DNA from 3 places in the Dysosmobacter sp. Sow4_B12 genome. Region 2 is predicted to be linked to each of the others. Evidence: a T-box and tRNA genes for the amino acid it is inferred to sense, from the RefSeq annotation. Region 2 holds a T-box; the other regions hold tRNA genes.
The links. The T-box of region 2 lies ahead of ACTQ4R_RS09395 (glycine--tRNA ligase). A T-box ahead of a tRNA ligase gene usually reads a tRNA of that ligase, here a tRNA-Gly.
Positions count from the first base shown of each region.

Region 1: it encodes a tRNA-Gly, which carries the amino acid that the T-box ahead of ACTQ4R_RS09395 (glycine--tRNA ligase) is inferred to sense. The anticodon was not compared.
Region 3: it encodes a tRNA-Gly, which carries the amino acid that the T-box ahead of ACTQ4R_RS09395 (glycine--tRNA ligase) is inferred to sense. The anticodon was not compared.

Region 1 covers NZ_JBQKKR010000007.1:1,929-9,117, reverse strand. Annotated here, with positions in the region: gene ACTQ4R_RS08075 (S-layer homology domain-containing protein) at 1-722, shown strand, start outside; gene ACTQ4R_RS08070 (hypothetical protein) at 814-1,224, opposite strand; gene ACTQ4R_RS08065 (glucose-6-phosphate isomerase) at 1,603-2,937, opposite strand; gene ACTQ4R_RS08060 (D-alanyl-D-alanine carboxypeptidase family protein) at 3,058-4,179, opposite strand; tRNA gene ACTQ4R_RS08055 (tRNA-Gly) at 4,297-4,370, shown strand; gene ACTQ4R_RS08050 (S-layer homology domain-containing protein) at 4,803-7,189, opposite strand, start outside.
Region 2 covers NZ_JBQKKR010000009.1:81,719-88,907, reverse strand. Annotated here, with positions in the region: gene ACTQ4R_RS09400 (LTA synthase family protein) at 1-832, opposite strand, end outside; gene ACTQ4R_RS09395 (glycine--tRNA ligase) at 952-2,373, opposite strand; T-box leader at 2,440-2,647, opposite strand; gene ACTQ4R_RS09390 (hypothetical protein) at 2,716-2,883, opposite strand; gene ACTQ4R_RS09385 (helix-turn-helix domain-containing protein) at 3,019-3,243, shown strand; gene jag (RNA-binding cell elongation regulator Jag/EloR) at 3,289-4,113, opposite strand; gene yidC (membrane protein insertase YidC) at 4,123-5,280, opposite strand; gene yidD (membrane protein insertion efficiency factor YidD) at 5,331-5,540, opposite strand; gene rnpA (ribonuclease P protein component) at 5,537-5,881, opposite strand; gene rpmH (50S ribosomal protein L34) at 5,998-6,138, opposite strand; gene dnaA (chromosomal replication initiator protein DnaA) at 6,536-7,189, shown strand, end outside.
Region 3 covers NZ_JBQKKR010000019.1:23,367-30,555, reverse strand. Annotated here, with positions in the region: gene ACTQ4R_RS12340 (DNA gyrase subunit A) at 1-1,491, shown strand, start outside; gene ACTQ4R_RS12335 (YitT family protein) at 1,511-2,368, shown strand; gene ACTQ4R_RS12330 (lactate utilization protein) at 2,369-2,962, shown strand; gene ACTQ4R_RS12325 (hypothetical protein) at 2,987-3,712, shown strand; tRNA gene ACTQ4R_RS12320 (tRNA-Gly) at 3,750-3,825, shown strand; gene ACTQ4R_RS12315 (hypothetical protein) at 4,136-4,402, shown strand; gene ACTQ4R_RS12310 (vitamin B12 dependent-methionine synthase activation domain-containing protein) at 4,407-5,063, shown strand; gene ACTQ4R_RS12305 (homocysteine S-methyltransferase family protein) at 5,053-7,189, shown strand, end outside.

The sequences.
Region 1 (7,189 bases), on a different contig from region 2:
ACAGCGGCGCCAAGGCGCTGCTCCATGTCAACGGCGGCAGCTCCGCCCTCCAGGGGAAGCCCCTGGAGACCGCGTCGGCACTGGCCCGGGCGGTGGAGGACGGCGGCTATGACGGGCTGTACCTGGACCTTCCCCAGCTGGCGGACAGCCGCCGGAGCGCGCTGACGGAGACGGTGGCCGACCTGCGGTCCGCCCTGGGTGGGAAGCTGCTGTATGTGACGGCGGAGGCCCCCGTCTGGCAGGGCAAGGCGTACAGCGCCTATGACTACGCCGCTCTGGCGGCCTCCGCGGACCGGCTGGTGCTGCGGGTGGCGGCCTACGAAAAGGAGAGCGGCGGCTTTACGGCGGCGCCCCTGGAGCCGCTGGAAGAGGTGTATTACGCCCTGGCGGAGCTGAAGGGCACCGTCCCGGCGGAGAAGCTGTCGCTGCTGCTGACCACCACCGGCAGCCAGTGGAAAAACGGCAAACGGACCTTCGACGCCGACGCCGGTGAGATCGAGGCGCTGCTGGCGGACGGGAAGAATACGGAACAGTATTACGCCAACCGCTACGCCTGTGCCTACCTGGTGCGGACGGAGCAGAAAAACACCGTGACGGTGTGGTATCTGGACCGCCAGGCGGCCCAGGCCCGGCGGCAGCTGGCCGCCTTCTTCGGCGTGGACCAGATCTGGCTCAGTGACCTCGGCTCCGTGTCCGACCAGATGCTGGCGGGATTGCAGTGAGAAGACGCCTGCGTGCCGGAAGGCACGCAGGCGTTTTTCGGGAAGAGTGAAACAAGAGGAGGGCCCAGCCCTCCTCTTGCTTTATGTTGTTTTACAGGTATTTCTGCATGCCATCGGTGGCGGCAGAAGCCTCCGCGCTGATGGTGGTGGTGAACTTGATACCGTTCTGCTCGCCGAAAGAATCCAGCCAGTTCAAGAAGGTCTCGGTTTCGCTGCACACTTCCCCGCCAACGATCTTGCAAAGATTGTCGATAAACACATGGGAGATGTCATAGTTACCAGCATACAGGCCGCTGATAAAGCCGCGCAGCAGATCATAGCTGCACAGCCGGTATTCCTGCGCGTCGATCAAACGGATATGATAATGAATATCGTACATCATGTTGCGGTTGGCCTCAATGCAAACCACGTTGCCGGGCTCGTCCTTCGCCGCGTTGTTGATCAGTTCGATGAGCTGCTTGGTCTTGCCGGAACCCTTGACGCCCATGATCAGTCTGACCATAATAAATCACTCCTGTCTCACTAATAAAATCGCCGGGGGAAATGGATAGATTGCTATTGTCAGCATACCATAAGAATTTGCAAAAGACAATGCAAAAAAGCAAATTCAAACTTTGTTCATAATGTAATATTGACAGATGTCCGTCATCTGCCGGATAGAGCGCCGCGGTTACTCCGCCAGCTTGGCCTCCAGGTCCGCCTTGCGATCCTCGTAACCGGGCTTGCCTCCCCATGGGACCGGTCCCATGGGGGCCCCTCTGATAGGACTTGACCTGTCGGGAATGAATCCCGCCAGGTCCGAGGTTTTGGCCGGGGCCAAAACGCTCGTACGCCGCTTCGCGGCGGCTCCTGGGCAAGCGGCACTGGAAAAACGCCGCGGTTACTCCGCCAGCTTGGCCTCCAGGTCCGCCTTGCGGTCCTCGTAACCGGGCTTGCCCAGGAGAGCAAACATGTTTTTCTTATAGGCCTCCACGCCGGGCTGGTCGAAGGGGTTCACGTCCAGCAGATAGCCGGACAGGCCGCAGGCGTACTCAAAGAAGTAGATGAGCTGGCCCAGGGCCTCGGCGGTCTTGCCGTCGGCCTCCACGATGATGTTGGGCACGCCGCCCTCCGTGTGGGCCAGGAGGGTGCCCTCCATGGCGCGGTCCCGGATGAAGTCCATATCGGTGCCGGCCAGGAAATTCAAGCCGTCGCCGTCGGCCTCGTCCCGGGGGACGGCCAGACGGTTTTCAGAGGGACCCAGGCGCACCACGGTCTCGAACATGAGGCGCTTGCCCTCCTGGATGTACTGGCCCATGGAGTGGAGGTCGGCGGTAAACTCCACGCTGGCGGGGAATAAGCCCTTGTCGTCCTTGCCCTCGCTCTCACCGTACAGCTGCTTCCACCACTCCAGCATGAAGCGGAAGGCGGGGTCGTAGCAGGCCAGCAGCTCCACGGAGCGGCCGGAGCGGTACAGCTCGTAGCGGATGGCGGCGTAGCGCCAGGCGGGGCAGTCGTAGGAGGGCTCGGCGCAGCGGTCCATCATCTGGGCGGCGCCCCGCATGAGGGCGTCGATGTCCACGCCGGTGACGGCGATGGGCAGCAGGCCCACGGCGGTCAGCACGCTGTAACGGCCGCCCACATTGTCGGGCACCACGAAGGTCTCCCAGCCCTCGGCGTCCGCCAGGGATTTCAAGGCGCCCCGGCTCTTGTCGGTGGTGGCGTAAATGCGGCCCTTGGCGCCCTCCTTGCCGTATTTCTTCTCCAGGGCCTCCCGGAAGAAGCGGAAGGCCACGGCGGGCTCCGTGGTGGTGCCGGACTTGGAGATGACGTTCACGGAGAAGTCCACGTCCGCCACCAGGTCCAGGACCTCCTGCAGGGCGTCGGCGGACAGGCCGTTGCCGGCAAAATAGACGTTGGGGGTGTTCTTCTTTTTCAAGTTGTAGTTGGGGGAGCACAGGCAGTCGATGACGCCCCGGGCGCCCAGGTAGGACCCGCCGATGCCGATGACCACCAGCGCCTGGGAATCGCTCTGGATCTTGGCGGCGGCCTTCTTGATGCGGGCGAACTCCTCCCGGTCGAAGCTGCGGGGCAGGTGGACCCAGCCGGTGAATTCGCCGCCGGCGCCGCTGGCGTTCTGAAGCTTTTCGTGGGCGTGCTTCAAGCGGGGGGCCAGGGCCTCCTCGTAAGGCATGGGCAGGAAGGATTTCATATGGAACAACTTGACATCCAGCATGTGAACAAGTCCTTTCTTTTGTTTTGGCGGTCTGGCCGCCTGTGGGAATATCTTGTAAAAAGTATACCATTCCCGAAGGACAACAGCAAGAGAAAACCGTCGTGTTTTGACAAAATCCCCTCACCCCGCCAAAAAAGCTATGCGCAGCAGGCGCACCAGCATCTGGGAGAAGGTGATGCGGGGAACGGTCTCGCCCGCCAGAATGGGGATCTCCGCCACGGTCTCCTCCCCGGCCGTCACGGTGAGGGTCCCCAGCCGGTCCCCGGCCGCCACCGGCGCCGACGCGGACCCGGCCAGCTCCACTGTCTGGGTCAAGGCGCCGGCCTTGGACTTTTCCAGCAGCAGCACATTTCCCTCCCCCAGCACCGGCTGCACGGTGGCCTGGGTCCCCAGCTCCACCGGGATGGGAGGCAGGGCCTCCTCCGGGACGATGGCTTTCAAGGCGTAGGTGGAAAAGCCGTAGCTGAGGAGGCTTTTGGCGTCCTCAAACCGCTGGGCGGAGGTGGCGTCCTTCATGATGACGGAGATGAGCTCCATGCCGTCCCGCTCCGCCGTGGCGGACAGGCAGTACAGGGCGCTGTCGGTGGAGCCGGTCTTGAGGCCCGTAGCCCCCTCGTAAAAGCGGATGAGCTTGTTGGTGTTCACCAGCTGCGAGGCGCCGTTTCGCAGGGTGTCCATCCAGATGGTGGTGTAGCGGCGGATGTCCGGGTGGCGGAGGACCAGCTCCCGGCTCATGAGGGCGATGTCGTAGGCGGAGGTGAGATGCCCCTGGGCCGGCAGGCCGGTGGCGTTTTGAAAGGTGGTGTCCGCCATGCCCAGCTCCGCCGCCCGCTGGTTCATCCGCTCCACGAAGGCGTCCTCGCTGCCGGCCACCTGCTCCGCCAGGGCCACGGCGCAGTCGTTGGCGGACACCACGCACACGGCCTTGAGCATGTCGTCCACGGTCATCTGCTCATTTTCCTTCAGCCAGATCTGGCTGCCGCCCATGGAGCAGGCGTGGGCGGAGGCGGTGACCACGGTGTCATAGCTGAGCTGGCCGCTGTCGATGGCCTCCATCACCAGCAGCAGCGTCATGATTTTCGTGACGCTGGCGGGCTCCAGGCGGGCGTGCTCGTCCTTGGCGAACAGCACGGTGCCTGTCTCCTTTTCCATCAGCAGCGCCGAGGGCGCCGACACCTCAATGGCGCCGGCGCCGGTGGTCAGCACCAGGACCGCACCCAGGGCAGCAAGGAATTTTTTCATGGTGATCCCCCTTTGCATCGTTGGTAAAACCTATGACGCCGGAGGCTCGTTCATGACAGGCCGACATTTTTCGGGTTGCAATTTCCAAAGAGGTCTGCTATAATACCCACCAGACACGCGGCTATAGTTCATCGGTAGAACGGCAGCTTCCCAAGCTGCATAGGTGGGTTCGACTCCCATTAGCCGCTCCAGCTCGTCGCAAGCGTCATATCGCTTGCGACGAGTTTTTATGCTCTGCATTAAAAACTCGTCTCGCACTCATTTTGCTGCTCCTCGCTTTCGACTGCGATTCGCTTTGCTGGATTCGCAGTCGAGGAAGAATATCCAAATTGTCCATGCGTTATATGTCGGAGCAAAGTCCGCTTTGCTCCGACGTTCTTTTATTCCTGCGGAACAAAAGAGCGTCATCCGCCCGCTCCCTTGCTCCTCCTTTCCAACCGCGATCCGCAGCGCAGCCGTTGGCGGCTTTGCCGCCTTACGGATGCGGCGTGCCCCTTGCGGGTGCTGCGCTGGGCTCGCGGCCGAGTGAGGGGACGGCGTTCAAGATGGCGTTTTGCCGCATTGGCATATCAAAGAAGCCGCCTCCGGGATGAAAGTCCCGGGGGCGGCTTTTGGCCGGAAGCTCAGCCGTTGTAATTTTTCATGCGCCAGACGATGGCGGCCACCTGGCCCCGGGTCAGCGTGTTGCTGGGGCGGAAGGTGCTGGTGCCGCCGGAGAAGTAGCCCTCCACGATGCCGGCGGCGCTGAGCGCCTGCACGTACACATCGGAGGTGTCAGTGAAGGGCTTGACGCTGGAGAGCTCCGAGGTGCTCAGCTCCATGGCCTTGGCGGCGATCTGGGCCACCGCCAGACGGGTGATGGGCGCGTCCAGGTCCACGGTGCCGCTGACGAGCTTGTCGCTCTTGGCCTTGGTCAGGTAGCCGCTGGCCCAGTGGGTGCCGGTCTTTTCCTGGACGGGATAGCCGGCGGCCAGCATGATGAGCTTCAAGGCCTGGCCGTAGGTGACGGTGTTGTTGGGCCGGAAGGTGCCGTTGGAATAGCCGTCAATGACGTCGGCGTCGCACATCTCCACCACGTACTTGTAGCACCAGGTGGAGGAGGTCACGTCAGAGAACTTGGGGATGGAGTTCACCACGCCCAGGGAGAACTTGCCCATGCCGATGGCGTTGCCGGCGGCGTTATAGGCCACATACGGGATCTCCACGGAGCCGGTAAAGCCGCCGGCGGGGACAAACTGCAGGTTGGAGATCTGGCTGGAGCCGCTGCCGTACGTGTACAGGGCAGAGGTGTCGGCCTTGGTGCCGTTGGTCAAGCGGACGGTGCCCTGGGCGGCGGTGGGCAGGCTCAAAAGACGGATGCTGCCCAGGGACAAGCCGGTGCCCTTGGACACGGCGCCGGAGATGGCGCTGGCGGGGAAGGTAACGGCGGTGCCCTTGGGAGTGACGCCGTAGACCTCGGACATGGTGTCCAGGGTGACGCTGAGGAGGATGCTGCCGGACACGGACTTGGAGCCGCTGCCGTAGGCGGTGAAGGAGATGCTGGGGCAGTAGTTGAAGCCGTTGGGGATGAAGGTCAGCTCACTGAGGGCGTAGTCCTTGGTGCTGCCGGGGCTGAAATAGAACTTGTAGTCCTTGCAGTTGTCATTGGTCAGCCGGACCTTCTCGCCGTACTTGCTGGCGCCGTAGTAGTCATAGTACAGGCTGCCGGAGGAGGGCAGGGCGGTGAACTTCACGTATTCCAGATTGCTGCTGGGATAGGATTTCTTCAGGAACCGGGCGAAATCGTTGTGGTTGAGCTGCACGGAGCTGCTGTAGGTGGTGTAATAGCGGATGTCCGCGGCGCCCTTGCCGGAGATGGAGGTCCCGCCGCCGGCGTCCTTTTCCCCCTCGGGGGAGATGACCAGCACGCCATCCAGGTAGTTGTCCTCGTCGTACCAGGCTCGGAACTCCAGGCTCAAGGCCTCGTCAAAGTCGTCGTCCGCCACAAAGCTGAGGCTGTCCAGGGCGTAGTCGCCGTAATCGTCGGAGCTGTAATAGAAGGGCTCGTCGGTGAGGTCCGTCTTGGAGAACTTTTCCTCCTCCTTGCCGTCGTAATCATAGTAGATGGCGCCGCCGGCGGACTTGTAGGAGTTATCGGGATAGAAGGTGACGTAGCGGACGGTCTTGGAGTACTCCTCCTTGAAGAACTTATTGAAGTCGGCCCGGTCAAACGCCACCTCGTCGCCGGGGGCCACGGTGTAGCTGATGTCGCCGTCTTCCTCGTCGTCCTCCACGTCGCCGATGCGGATCTCCAGGACGCCGTCCAGGGTCTCGTCGTCGCCCTGCAGGGTGAACTCCAGGGTCACCACTTCGCCGTCGGCGTCCTCGTCCGCCAGGAAGGACAGCTTATTCAAAGGATAGTCGCCGCTTTTGGAGTATTCGAACTCGTAGTCGTCCAGGGTGCTCTTGGTGATTTTTTCCTCGTCCTTGCCGTCGTAGTCGAAATACAGAAGGCCGGTGGAGGAGGAGAGGTTGTCGCTGTCGGTAAAGACCACGGAGCGGAAGGTGTCATCGTCGTATTCGTCCTCGAAGAGCTCCTTGAATGCCGCGCGGTCAAAGAGGATCTCGTCGTCGGGCTCCACCTCCATCACCAGGTCCGCCTTGCCGGAGGAGGAGCTGCTGCCCTTGCCGATCTTCACCGCCACCGTGGCCTTTACGTCATCATCGTCGCCGTAGAGGACGCAGTCCAGGGTGATGGTGTGGCTGGAGGCATCCTTGGCAGCCACGAAGCTCAGACTGTTGATGGGGTAGTCGCTGTTTTTGGAATACTCGAACTCGTAGTCCTCCATGTCGCTCTTGGTGATCTTCTCCTCTTCCTTGCCGTCATAGTCAAAGTAGAAGGAGCCGCAGGCGCTTTTATAGCTGCTGTCCGGCTTGAAAACCACATAGTCGAAGCTGCCGCCGCAGACATCCTCGTACAGGTCCTTGAAGTCGCCCCGGACAAAGGTCACGGTCTCGCCGGCGTCCACCT
Region 2 (7,189 bases):
CCAGGGGGTCCCGCTCATAGCTGAGCTCCGGCAGCCGGGTCAAATCGTAGAAGGACTCCGACAGCACCATGATGACGTTGGGCTTCACCGCCGGCTCCTCCGCCCCATAGTCCGCCGTCAGCTCGTCGATACGGTCCAGCACGCCGCGCATATAGTCCTGGCTGTACCCCTCCGGTCCCTTCATGGCCTGCAAAAAGCAGTCCCGCCACAGGCTCAGCGTCAGTCCGTAGCGGTCATGGCTGACGGAGGCGGCGGTGCGGGTGTACATGTCCACGCCGAACACCGGCCCCAGCAGCCCCGCTCCGAAAGGCGTGAACAGCAGCACCGTCAGCGCCAGGGTCGCGGCGCCGCCTGTGAGCCGCGCCCTGCCCCGCAGGCGGGTGAACCGCCCCAAAAGCGCCAGCAGCGCCACGCACAGTACCAGCGCCAGAGCCGCCCGCCAGAAATCCACCGGCGGCGTCAAGTCGCCGGCCACGCCGGCCACCTGTCCCAGCTGGGTGGCAAGGCCGAAATCCGCCAGCTCCAACGGCGTGCCATTGATGGCGTTTTTGAAATAGTCCACCAGGGAAAGCCCCAGGGCAAAAAAGCCCACAATGCCCCCGGCAATGGCCAAGTGGCCGGTGGCAAACCCCAAAAGAGCCGTCACAGCGCCGTACAGCAGCGCCGTCAGCAGCAGATACCCGGGGTTTTCCGAAAACCAGGGCCAGACCTCCTTGCCGATGGAGCCGGTCACCACCCATTGGGCGGCAACAGCCGCCGCCAGGCCCATGCAAAGGGCGCCGGCGGCGAACAGCACGCACCGCAGCCACAATGGCGCTTCCCGTCTTTTCAAAACCCGTTTCCCAAGCGACATACGTCAAAAACCTCTCTATGGTTGAAAATGAGGGCCATGGGAATCCCCATGGCCCTCATAGTATAACACAGTTTTTCCCCGGATACCAGCCATCAGGCTCAATAAGCCAGCTTCTCCGCCAGGTACGCCTTCAGCTCGCTGATGGGCAATCTGACCTGCTCCATGGTGTCGCGGTCGCGGACGGTGACGCAGTTGTCGCCGGCCTTCTCGGCGTCGCCCACGGTGTCGAAGTCCACGGTGATGCAGTAAGGCGTGCCGATCTCATCCTCCCGGCGGTAACGCTTGCCGATGGAGCCGGTCTCGTCAAAGTCCACCATCCAGTCCTTGCTGAGCTCCTGCTGGATCTCCAAAGCCTTGGCGCTGAGCTTCTTGCTCAGAGGCAGCACGGCGCACTTGAAAGGCGCCAGGGCGGGATGGAAGTGCATGACCACGCGGACGTCGTTCTTGGCCTCGTCCACCACCTCTTCGTCGTAGGCGTCGCACAGCACCGCCAGCACGCTGCGCTCCACGCCCAGGGAGGGCTCCACCACGTAGGGGATGTAGCGCTCGTTCTTCTCCTGGTCGAAGTAGGTCAGATCCTTGCCGGAGGTGTTCTGGTGCTGGGTCAGGTCGTAGTCGGTGCGGTCCGCCACGCCCCACAGCTCGCCCCAGCCGAAGGGGAACAGGAACTCAAAGTCCGTGGTGGCCTTGGAGTAGAAGCACAGCTCCTCGGGAGAGTGGTCCCGCATACGCAGGTTCTCGTCCTTCAAGCCGATGCCCAGCAGCCAGTTGTGGCAGAAGGTCCGCCAGTACTGGAACCACTCCAGGTCGGTGCCGGGCTGGCAGAAGAACTCCAGCTCCATCTGCTCGAACTCCCGGACACGGAAGATGAAGTTGCCCGGGGTGATCTCGTTGCGGAAGGACTTGCCGATCTGGCCGATGCCGAAGGGCAACTTGCGGCGGGTGGTCCGCTGGACGTTGACGAAGTTGGTGAAGATGCCCTGGGCGGTCTCGGGCCGCAGGTACACGGTGTTCTTGGCGTCCTCGGTGACACCCTGGAAGGTCTTGAACATCAGATTGAACTGGCGGATGTCGGTGAAGTTGTGCTTGCCGCAGGTGGGGCAGGGAATGTTGTGCTCCTCCACAAATTCCTTCATCTCCGCCTGGGAGAAGGCGTCGATGGGCTTGGGCAGCTCAAAGCCGTTCTCGCCGCACCAGTCCTCGATGAGCTTGTCGGCGCGGAAGCGCTCATGGCACTCCCGGCAGTCCATGAGGGGATCAGAGAAGCCCGCCAGATGGCCGGAGGCCACCCAGGTCTGGGGGTTCATGAGGATGGCGGCGTCCAGGCCCACGTTGTAGGGGTTCTCCTGGACGAACTTCTTCCACCAGGCCTTCTTCACGTTGTTCTTCAGCTCCACGCCCAGGGGGCCGTAATCCCAGGTGTTGGCCAGGCCGCCGTAGATCTCGCTGCCGGCGAAAATAAAGCCGCGGTTCTTGCACAGGGCGACGATCTTGTCCATCGTCTTTTCGGTGTTTTTCATCATGTTCTCGTCTACTCCTTTTTTGGATTGGCTCAAGACGCAAAAAACGCCCCGAGCCTTTTTTAGGCTCAGGGCGAACTAAATAGTCCGTGGTTCCACCTGAATTCGTATCTGGCTGATACGCACTCTTGGCCGGTAACGGCGGCTGGCCGGCGAAGCATTTCCGCTCCGCTGCTCCAGGGTGCCTTCCCCCCTGCTCCGGCTGAGGCTCTCACCAACCGCCTCTTCTCTGCGCCCGGACGCCTGGGCTACTGTTCCCTATCCACACAGTAGCCACATTCTAGTATAAAACCCCAGAAATGTCAAGGAAATGTCAAGGAAAAACCTGCAAAAACCGCATTTTCAAAAGCACTCGTCGGGGATCACGTCCAGTTCCAAAATTTTTTCCTCCGCCGTGATATGGGCGCTTTTCAAAATATGGATGGCCGTGACGATGTTGCCCTCGTCCAGCTGGTCCAAAGCGTCCGCAATGGCGCCATAGAGGGATACATACAGCTCGTGATAGCTCATCGTATTCTCACCTCATGGGATATAATACTACTTTCAATGTGAAAAAACAATATAATATGATGTTTTTACGCTTTTTTGGTTTGTATAAAGAAGTGTCGCCTTCCGGTAAACTAGTACCCAGGAGAGGTGAGTTGTGTGAATGAAAGACACCATGAGGATTTTCTCCGCATCGGACTGAACATCCTGTATTACCGAAAGCAAAAGGGAATCACCCAGCAAAAGCTGGCAGAGATGACTTCATACAGCAAAAACCACATCCAGAAGATCGAGACCGCCATGGCATCCCCCAGCGTGGAAGCTCTTTTGGATATTGCCGAAGCCCTGGAGATTTCCCCGGCAAAGCTGTTTGAAATACGGTAACGATAAACCCCCCGCCCGAATGGGCGGGGGGTTTCCATAGGGTGTTTACTTCTTGTCCCGGTCGTAGGCCACGATGACGCGGCGGTTGGGCTCGGTGCCGGTGGAATAGGTGGTGACGCCGGGGACCTCCTGCAAGGCGGTGTGGATCACATGGCGCTCGTAGGCGTTCATGGGCTCCAGGGTGACGCTGCGGCGGTACTTGACCACCTTGCCGGCCACCTTCATCGCCAGGTGCTGGAGGCTCTGCTCCCGCTTTTCCCGGTAGTTCTCCGCATCCAGCTGGACCCGGACACGGCCGCCGGTGCGGTTGACGGAATAGCTGGTCAGCTGCTGGATGGCGTCCAGGGTCTCGCCCCGGCGTCCGATGAGGGCGCCCAGGTTGTTTCCCTCCAGGATGACCTTGTAGCGGCCCTTCTCCGGCAGGTACACATGCACCTGGGCGGGGCACTCCATTTGGTCAAGCAGGCCGCTCAAGAACTTCTTGATGGCCTGGGCCTTCTCATCATCCACCTCTTCGCCGTTGTCGGCGGCAGGGGCGGTCTCCTTCTTGGGGGCGGGGGCGGGCTTCACGGAAGCGGGCTTTTCCGCCTTTTTCTCAGGCTTTCTCTCGGGTCTTTTCTCCGGTGCTTTTTCCGGTGCCTTTTTGACCTCAGCCTTGGGGGCCTCCGCCACGGGGGCGGGCGTCTCCTCTTCCTCGGGACCGTAGCTGACCCGGACGCGGGCGGGGCTGCTGCCCAGACCCAGGAAGCCGGACTTTGCCCGCTCCAGGATCTCCACGGAAACGTCGTCCCGGTCCATGCCAAGCTGGGCCAGGGCCTTGTTGATGGCCTCTTCTTCCGTCTTGCCCGTTACATCGATAAACTCTCTCATAACGGCTCCTTAATTTTCACTGTCATAGCGGTCCGCCTTGTAGGCCCGTCCCCGTGCGTAGGGGCGGTCTCCGATGCGGCCGGCTTCGTTGGTGGTGATCTTCTTCTTGGTGGCCTTTGCCTCCTGGGCGGCCTTCTGCTTTTCCTTCAAGGTCATCTTGGGGGCGGGCTCCTTGAACTTCTCCTGCTGGCGGCGGCCCTGCTCCATACGCTTTTGCCGGTCCGCCTGGCGGGCCTCAAAGCGGGCGTTCTCCTCTTCCTCCAGCTTCTTGTTGTAGAACTTGCCGAGGATCTGCTCCTGCACCAGGGAGATGACGCTCTGGGCGATCCAGTACACGCCCAGGGCGGCGGGCATGATGAAGGCGAAGTACACGGACATGAGGGGCATCATGTACATCATGGACTTGGTGCTGCCGGCGCCGGGGCCGTCGGGGGTGGGCTGCTGCTTCATGGTCAGCCAGGAGAACAGCAGCTGGCTGCCGCCGGCCAGAATGGGGATGAGGATGAGGCCGATGACAGCGGCGGTGAAGGTGAAGTTCTTCACCGCTTCCCAGGGGGTGGACGTCAGATCCATGCCCAGGAAATTGTAGTTGACGTTGATCCAGCCATCGATACCGCCCGTCAGCTCGGGCATCTGGCTGGCGGCCTTGACCAGGTTGATCTGGCCGTAGGGCATCAGCTGGGTGATGCCATCTTTCACCACGGCGGCGCCGTCCTTCATCTGCACGATGCTCTCCAGGCTCATGCCGGCGCTGGTGACGGCGGAGATCAGCTTCTCCACCACGTCCTCAGACAGCATCATGAAGTGGGTGATGGGCTGACGGATGATGGAGTACAGGGCCAGCAGAATGGGCAGGGGGATGAAGCTCCACAAGCAGCCGCTCATGGGGCTCACGCCCTCCTCGGCATAGAACTTCTGGATCTCCTCCTGCATTTTCACCTGGTTGTTGGCGTACTTTTTCTGGATCTCCTGGATCTTGCCGTTCATACGGCTCATGCGGATCATGCTCTTTTTGGACTTCATCTGGAAGGGCAGCAAAATGAGCTTGATGACCAGGGTAAAGAGGATGATGGCGACGCCGTAGGAGCCCGTCAGGTTATAGAACAGGCGCAGCAGTGCCGCGAAGGGGATACAAATATAGTATCCGATGGTTCCGAAAAATCCCATAGGGTTTTCCTCCGTCAATTTTTCTCTTTGGTTTTCCGCTGCGGTCAGCGTTAGGGAACGGGGTCGTAGCCCCCCTTGTGAAACGGATTGCAGCGCAGGATGCGCCTGAACGCCAGATAGCCGCCCTTGAGGGCGCCGTATTTTTCAATGGCCTCCACAGCGTACTGGGAGCAGGTGGGGATATAGTTGCAGCAGCGGGGACGGTAAGGGGAGATCGCCTTCTGGTAAAAGCGGATCAAACACAAAAGCAGCCGCTTCATACACCCTCTCCCATCAGCTCCAGCTTCCGGCAAAGGCGCAAAAACGTGTCGTTCAGCTCTTTCCAGCCGGTGCTTACGGTCTTTCCCCGGGCCACCAGGATGATGTCATACCCCTGCTTGAGGGCGCCGCTGTTGACGCGGTACACCTCCCGCAGGCGGCGGCGCGCCCGGTTGCGCACCACGGCGTGTCCCAGCTTGACGGACACGGTGATGCCCAGGCGGTTGTGGCCCAGCCTGTTTTTCCGGCAGTAGACCACCATGCACCCGCTCACCGCCGACGCGCCCTTCTGGTACAGCCGGCGGAACTCATGATTTTCTTTCAGCGTTACCGCTCGTTTCATACCATCCCTGCCTTGCCATTTTGCCGGGAAACTCTTATAGGGACGGAGGAATCTCACGCAATTCCCACCGTCCCTAAGACGTCTTGTTCAAGTGTCTCCCGCGCGTTCCGTTTCGATCAGTGGGTCAGACGGGCGCGGCCCTTGGCGCGGCGACGGGCCAGGACCTTGCGGCCGTCAGCGGTAGCCATTCTCTTGCGGAAGCCGTGGACCTTGGAGCGGTGCAGCTTCTTGGGCTGATAGGTACGTTTCGTTGCCATGTTGAGACACCTCCTGTCAGAATTCCGGTCATCCCTGGGGATGACACTTACTCGACGCCGCCCCGAAGGGCTGACGCAGTAAACGAGTATCAAGGCGCCATTCGCGGCGCACCGAATAGTATACAGATTTTTTTCAAATGTGTCAACAAAAACTTAAAAATTCCGTAAAAAATCTGCTTTTTTTCCGCTTTTACACACCTATTTCAAAATGTGGTGTTTTTCTCCGTCAAAAAACTCTATATCTAGTCTCCTCTCCCCTCCGGATTTTTTTCACTTTTTTGAACTTATTATTAGAATATGTATTGTCAGCGATTCGTTTTTTTGCTATAATAACACTGTATTGTTTTGTCCATTTTTAACTAGAGAGAGGTGCTTCTTTTTGAATTCCGTCGCTGATGTGTGGGATAAGATCCTGGACCGACTGAAGGGCGAGCTTTCGGAAACGACCATCAACACCTGGTTCGACGAGCTGGAGGCCGTGGACATCCGCGGAAATACCTTCATTCTCCACTGCTCCAACGATTTCAAGCGGAGCAACATTGAAAACCTGTTCATGAAAAACATCAAGGATACGATCCGGGATTTCTTCTCCATGGATTTCGAGGTCCGTATTCTGGACGACCTGGCGTACGCGGAGCTCAGCGGCGGACCCAAAAAGCAGAGTGACCGCTTTACCTCCGACGAGTTCACCTTTGAGACCTTTGTGGTGGGCCCCTCCAACAAGCTGGCCTACGCCGCCTCCGTGGCGGTGGCGGAGCATCCCGCCCAGAATTACAACCCCCTCCTCATTTACGGGGACTCCGGCCTTGGCAAGACCCACCTGATCTACGCCATCGCCAACGTCATCAAGAAAAACGACTCCCGGGCCAAGATCGCCTACGTCAAGGGCGACGATTTGACCAACGAGTTGGTGGCCGCCATCCAGGCCGGCCCAAACAAGACCGCCGAAATGCGTGAAAAATACCGCCAGGCGGACCTTCTGCTGGTGGATGACGTGCAGTTCATCGCCGGCAAAAAGCAGACCCAGGAGGAGTTTTTCCATACCTTCAAC
Region 3 (7,189 bases), on a different contig from region 2:
GGCCGGGGCAGCGTCCGGGTCCGGGCCCGGTACCGCTACGTGAAGGAAGAAAACCTCATCGAGATCTACGAGATCCCCTACTCCACCACGGTGGAGGCTATTTTGGACAAGGTGGCGGAGCTCATCAAGGCCGGCAAGGCCAAGGAAATCGCCGACATGCGGGACGAGACGGATCTCAGCGGCTTGAAGCTGGCCATCGACCTCAAGCGGGGCGTGGACCCGGACAAGCTCATGATGAAGCTCTACAAGCAGACGCCCCTGGAGGATTCCTTTGCCTGCAACTTCAACGTCCTCATCGCCGGCAGCCCCCGGGTGCTGGGGGTGCGGCAGCTGCTGGAGGAGTGGACCGCCTGGCGGACGGAGTCCGTCCGGCGGCGGACCTATTTCGTCCTCAGCAAGCGGAAGGAAAAGCTGCACCTGTTGAAGGGCCTCAAGCGCATCCTGCTGGACATCGACAAGGCCATCAAGATCATCCGGGAGACGGAGGAGGAGGCCGAGGTCATCCCCAATTTGATGATCGGCTTCGGCATCGACCAGGTCCAGGCGGAGTTCGTGGCGGAGATACGTCTGCGCAACATCAACAAGGAATACATCCTCAAGCGGGTCAACGAGACGGCGGCATTGCAGGATGAGATCGACGACCTGGAGGATATTCTGGGCAGCCCCAGACGGGTGAAGAAGATCATCGTGGAGGAACTGGCGGCGGTGGCGAAAAAGTACGGCGAGCCCCGCCGCACCGCCATCGTCTACGGCCACGAGGTGGAGGAGTACAAGGAAGAAGCGGCGGTGGAGGACTACCCCGTCAGCGTGTTCCTGTCCCGGGAGGGGTACTTTAAGAAAATCACCCCCGCCTCGCTGCGTATGAACAGCGAGCAGAAGTACAAGGAGGGCGACGGCCCGCGCCAGAGCTTCGAGACCACCAACGCTGCGGAGATCATGTTCTTCACGGACAAGTGCCAGGTGTACAAGACCCGCCTCAGCGACTTCGACGACGCCAAGGCCAGCGTCCTGGGGGATTACCTGCCCGCCAAGCTGGGCATGGACCCGGGGGAGAACGTGGTGTTCGCCGTGCTGCCGGGAGACTACTCCGGCGCGCTGCTGTTCTTCTTTGAAAACGGCAAGGCGGCCCGGGTGGAGATCAAGGCCTACCAGACTACCTCCAACCGCCGCAAGCTCACCGGCGCTTACTCCGACAAGGCGCCTCTGGCCTGCGTCCGCCGCATCGACAGCGACTGCGAGCTGGCGGTGTACTCCACGGAGCCCCGCTGCCTCATTTTCCACACGGCGCTGCTGGCCCCCAAGACCACCCGCACCACCCAGGGCGTGGCGGTCATGAACCTAAAGCCCAAATACCGCCTGGACACCGTCAAGACCCTGGAGGAGAGCGGCATCTCCCACTTGAGCCGCTACCGGGTCCGGGCACTGCCCGCCGCCGGCGCCCTGCTGCGGCAGGAGGACTCCGAGGAAAAGCAGCTGGACCTGCTGGATTGAGGAGACGGCGAGAAAACCTATGAAAAAACAACTGAAAAGCTACGGTATCATCACCCTGGGCTCCGTCATCTTCGCCCTGGCCTTCGATGTCTTTTTTGCCGCCAACCAAGTGGCCATGGGCGGCATTACGGGCCTGGCCCAGGTCATCAACGCGCTGGCCCCAGTCCTTTCCGTGGGCGTTTTGACTTTTGCGCTGAATATCCCGCTGTTTCTGGCGGGGTGGAAGTTCATCGGCTGGCACCTGCTGGCCTCGTCCCTGTTTTCCATGACGGTGAGCTCCTTCGCCATCGATGCCATTGCCGCCCTGTGGCGCTTCCCGGCCATGGACCCCATGCTGGCCTGCCTGTGCGGCGGCGCCGCCATGGGCCTGGGCTTCGGCCTGGTGTTCTCCCAGGGCGCCACCACCGGCGGCACGGACATCGTGGCCCGGCTGTTAAAGCTGAAATTCCCATGGCTCCCTATGGGCAAGCTCATGCTGCTGCCGGACGGGGCGGTGCTGGTCCTGGCGGCGCTGGTGTTTGGCCGGGTGGAGGCGGCGCTGTACGGCGCGGTGGCCATCTTCGTGTCCTCAAGAGTCATGGATACGGTGCTCTATGGACTGGACACCTCCAAGGTGGCCTATATCATTTCTGACCGCTGGCAGTCCATTGCCGACGCCCTGCTGCAAAAGCAGGACCGGGGCGTCACCATTCTCCAGGGCCAGGGAGGCTGGACCGGGGCGCCCAAGCAGGTGCTGCTGGTGGCCTTTAAGCAAAAGGAGATCGTGCAGATCAAGCGCGCGGTCCACGATATTGACCCCAACGCCTTCCTCATCGTCTGCGACGCCCATGAGGTGCTGGGCGAGGGATTCGGCGATTATCAAAAGGAGGAACTGTAAATGACTGACTTCACCAATGTGCAGAAAAACCTCGCCGGCCGGGGCTTTTCCGTCAAGACCTTCGCCACCGGCGCGGAGGCCGCCGCCTATCTGGACGGCGCCATTGACGGCAAGAGCGTGGGCATTGGCGGCTCCGTGACGGCTCAGGAGCTGGGACTGTATGATCAGCTGGCGTCTCACAACGAAGTGCACTGGCACTGGACCAACGGCCCGGCGGAGCGTGCCGCCGCCATGGGCGCCCAGGTGTACATCACCTCCGTCAACGGCCTGGCGGAGACCGGCGAACTCATCAACATCGACGGCGCCGGCAACCGGGTGGCCGGCACCCTGTTCGGCCATGAGAAGGTGTATTTCATCGTGGGCCGCAACAAGCTGGCGCCCACCTATGACCAGGCGCTGTGGCGGGCCCGGAACATCGCCGCGCCGAAAAACGCCCAGCGGCTCAAGCGCAAAACGCCCTGCGCCGTCAAGGGTGACCGCTGCTATGACTGCAAGAGCCCGGACCGTATCTGCCGGGGCCTGGTGGTGCTGTGGGAGGCCATGATGGGCATGGAGATGGAAGTGGTCCTGGTGGACGAGGAACTGGGCTATTAAGACTGCCGGAGGGAGGCGTGACCTGTGAAATATACGCGGATCATCGGGGCGCTGTGCGCCTTTGCGCTGCTGACGGGATGCGCCTCTCTGCTGGAGCGTCAGTACAGCACTGTGGAGCCTCACAGCAGCAAATTCTGGGAGAGCGAGGCGGCGGATACCCTCCGGGCGGAGAACCACCAGGACATCGTCAACGACCTGCTGCTGCTGATCGGCCAGCACACGGAAAGCGCCACCATTCGGCTTTACAACTTTAAAGACGATCTGACCGTGGCGGAAACGCTGGAGCAAGCCGCCGCAGAGATCCAGCAGGAGACGCCCATGGGCGCCTACGCCGTGGAGTTCATCACGTCGGCCAGCCAGGTCCAGCGGGGCTATTACGAGGTGTCCGTCCAGATCGGCTACCGCCGCACGGCGGAGCAGATCCAGGCGGTAGTGAACGCCACCAGCACGGAGGCGCTGTCCAGCCTGCTGGAGGCGGCCCTGGACAATGAGGAGACCGAGCTGGCGGTACGCATCGGCTACTGGCGCTCCGGAGACCGGGAGCGGGTGAGGGAGGTCACCGCCCAGCTGCGGTTGGACCGGGGGCTGGAGAACACGCCGCCCTGGGGCGTGTATTACTATCCGGCGGAGGAGCCGGTGGGGCTCATTGAATTTGTGCTGGAGGGTGCCGAGCTGACAGAAGAGGACAGTGTGGCGGAGACCCCGGAAGCACCGGAAGAAAATTTTGAAAATATAGAAACAAACTCTTGACAAGGGGGATTTCCTTTGCTAAAATAACCCTTGTTCCGCGGGCATAGCTCATCTGGTAGAGCGCCACCTTGCCAAGGTGGAGGTAGCGAGTTCGAGCCTCGTTGCCCGCTCCAGCTAAGAGAGGACATCCAGCTTTGGATGTCCTTTTTCTTTTGTTAGAAGCGAACTCGCTACCTCCACCCATGCGCGAAGCGCATATTTAATCAGAGGTGAGGCAGGGTTCCTGCGAATGGCCGAAGGCCGTTCGTGGGATGCCGGGAAGCGAGTTCGAGCCTCGTTGCCCGCTCCAGCTCAGAAAAAGTCCTAAGGCGATGAAAAAAGCCTTAGGGCTTTTTTCATGCGCCGGACGAACTTTTTCTTCGCTTTCCCGCCGGGACCGCTGCGCTGGGTCCCGGCGGGAACCCTGCTTGAGGACATCCAGCTTTGGATGTCCTTTTTCTTTTGCTAGAAGCGAACACGCTGCCGAACACCGTCGCGCCGTTCCGGTTTTCGGCTTTTGCCGAAACCCGCAAACCGGGGCGCTTCCTCGAAAGCAGGGCGCTTCCTCCGCCGCTGGCGGCGCTTGCCCTGCTTTCCACCATGGCCGGACAGAGAGCAAAAACAGCCCCTTTTCCCGGAAATTCTGGGAAAAGGGGCTATACATTTTACCGAAAACCCGTTATAGTATTAAAGAATATGCAAAGGAAGTGAAACCGTGGAGCTGGACATCATGGAGGCCATACGCTACCTAGGCGCCGGAGCGGGAGACGAGGACTTGCGGCGGCAGGCAGCGGCGGTGGCGGCGGAGCTGACGGCCGCCCTGGAGCCCCGGTATGTATACCGTGTGTTCGACCTGGAGCGGGAGGAGAAAACCATCCGCCTGGCCGGCACCGGCGTGCGCCTCACAGGCGCCGCGGCGTCCACCATGCTGGCCCAGTGCCGCAGGGCGGCGCTGCTGGCCTGTACCCTGGGGCCGGGCTTCGACGCCATGCTGCGCAGGGAGCAGGCCCGGGACATGGGCCGTGCCGTCATGCTGGACGCCTGCGGCAGCGCCTGGGTGGAGAGCGGCTGCAATGCGGCGGAGGAGGAGCTTCGTGCCCGCCTGCCGGGATGGTTTCTCACGGACCGGTTCAGCCCCGGCTACGGAGACCTGCCGCTTTGTATCCAGCCGGCGGTCTGCGGCGCCTTGGACGCCGGGCGCCGGGTGGGCATCCATGTGTCAGAGAGCTTCCTGATGAACCCGATGAAATCGGTGACGGCGGTTATCGGCATCGCAGACCGGCCTCAGATGGCCCGTGTCCGGGGTTGTGCATACTGCGCCATGGCGGCAAGTTGCCAGCTGCGCAAAGGAGGAAAGCGCTGTGGGATTTGAGGGGATTCAAAACAAGATCGTGATACTGGACGGCGCCATGGGCACCGTGCTCCAGCAGCGGGGCCTGCCCCCCGGGGGACAGCCGGAGCTGCTGAATCTGACGGAGCCGGCCCTGTTGCGCTCCGTGTACGAGGAATATGTGGACGCCGGCAGCCAGGTGGTGTATACGAACACCTTCGGCGCCAACGGCTTGAAGCTGGCCCGGACCGGCCGCTCCGTGGCGGAGATCGTCACGGCGGCGGTGAAGGTGGCGAAAGAGGCGGTGGGCGGCCGGGCCCTGGTTGCTCTGGACATCGGCCCGCTGGGAGAGCTGCTGGAGCCCATGGGCAGCCTGCCCTTTGAGCGGGCCTATGACCTGTTCCGGGAGATGGCGGAGGCCGGCGCCCGGGCCGGGGCGGACCTGGCGGTCATTGAGACTATGACGGACCTGGCGGAGGCCAGGGCGGCGCTGCTGGCGGTGAAGGAGCACACGGACCTGCCGGCCTTCGTCACCATGTCCTTTGAGCCCCGGGGCCGCACGTTTACCGGCTGCACCGTGGCCTCCATGGCCCGGACGCTGGAGGGCCTGGGCGCGGACGCCATCGGCCTCAACTGCTCCCTGGGGCCGGACATGCTGGCCCCCATGCTGAAAGAGCTGTGCGAAAACACCCGCCTGCCGGTGATCGCCAAGCCCAACGCGGGCCTGCCGGACCCGGTGGACGGCCACTACGACATGGGACCGGAGGCCTTCGCGGCGGCCCTGGCCCCCTGCCTGGACCTGGGCGTCACGCTGTTCGGCGGCTGCTGCGGCACGTCCCCGGCCTATATCCGGGCCGTGGCGGCGGCGCTGAAGGGCAAAACGTCGTCCCGGCGGCACTATGACGCCGTGCCCTTCGTCTGCACCGCCACGGAGCCCCTGCGGCTGGACGGGGTGCGGGTCATCGGCGAGCGCATCAACCCCACCGGAAAAAAGCGGTTCCAGCAGGCTTTGTTGGAGGATGACCTGGATTATATTCTGGACGTGGGACTGCAGGAGGTGGACGCCGGGGCGGACATCCTGGACGTGAACGTGGGCTATCCCGGCGTGGATGAGGCGGCTATGCTGCCCAGGGTGGTGAAAAAGCTGCAAAGCGCCCTGGACATCCCCTTGCAGCTGGATTCCACCAATCCGGCGGCGCTGGAGGCGGGCCTCAGGGTGTATAACGGCAAGGCGGCGGTGAACTCCGTCAACGGCGACCCGGCGGTGCTGGCGCGGCTTTTGCCCATTGTGAAGAAGTATGGCGCCGCCGTGGTGGGCCTGGCCCTGGACGAAAACGGCATCCCCCAGACGGCGGAGGGCCGGGTGGCCATCGCCCGCCGCATCCTGGAGGCGGCCCTGGCCCACGGCATCCCCAAGGAGGACGTGTGGATCGACTGCTTGACGTTGACGGTCTCCGCCCAGCAGGACCAGGCAATGGAGACCCTGCGGGCGGTGCGGACCGTCCGCGAGGAGCTGGGGCTGCGGACGGTGCTGGGGGTGTCCAATATTTCCTTCGGCCTGCCCAACCGTCCCCTCATCACCCAGAATTTCCTCATCCAGGCCCTGGGCGCGGGACTGCGCCTGCCCATCATCAACCCCAACCAGCGGGAGATGATGGACGCGGTAGCGGCATTCCGGGTGCTCTCCGGCGAGGACCGGGAGTGCCGGGCCTACGTGGACCGCTTCGCCGGTATGGACGCCAAGGCGGCGCCTGCCCCGGCCACGGCGGGCATGACCCTGGACGAGGCCATCATCCGGGGCCTGCGGGCCGATGCCGGGAAGCTGGCCAAGGCCGCGCTGGAGACGGAGGATGAGCTCTCCCTGGTGGAGAACCGCTTGATCCCCGCCCTGGACAAAGTGGGCGAGGGCTATGAGCAGGGACGGGTGTTTTTGCCCCAGTTGTTAAGCGCCGCCCAGGCGGCCCAGTCGGTGTTTGAGGTCATCCGGGCCTCCATCGCCCAAAAGGGCGGGACCCCGGTGAAAAAGGGAAGTCTGGTCATCGCCACCGTCAAGGGCGACATCCACGACATCGGCAAAAACATCGTCAAGACCGTGCTGGAAAACTACGGCTACGAGGTCATTGACCTGGGACGGGACGTGCCGCCGGAGACCGTCCTGCGCACGGTGG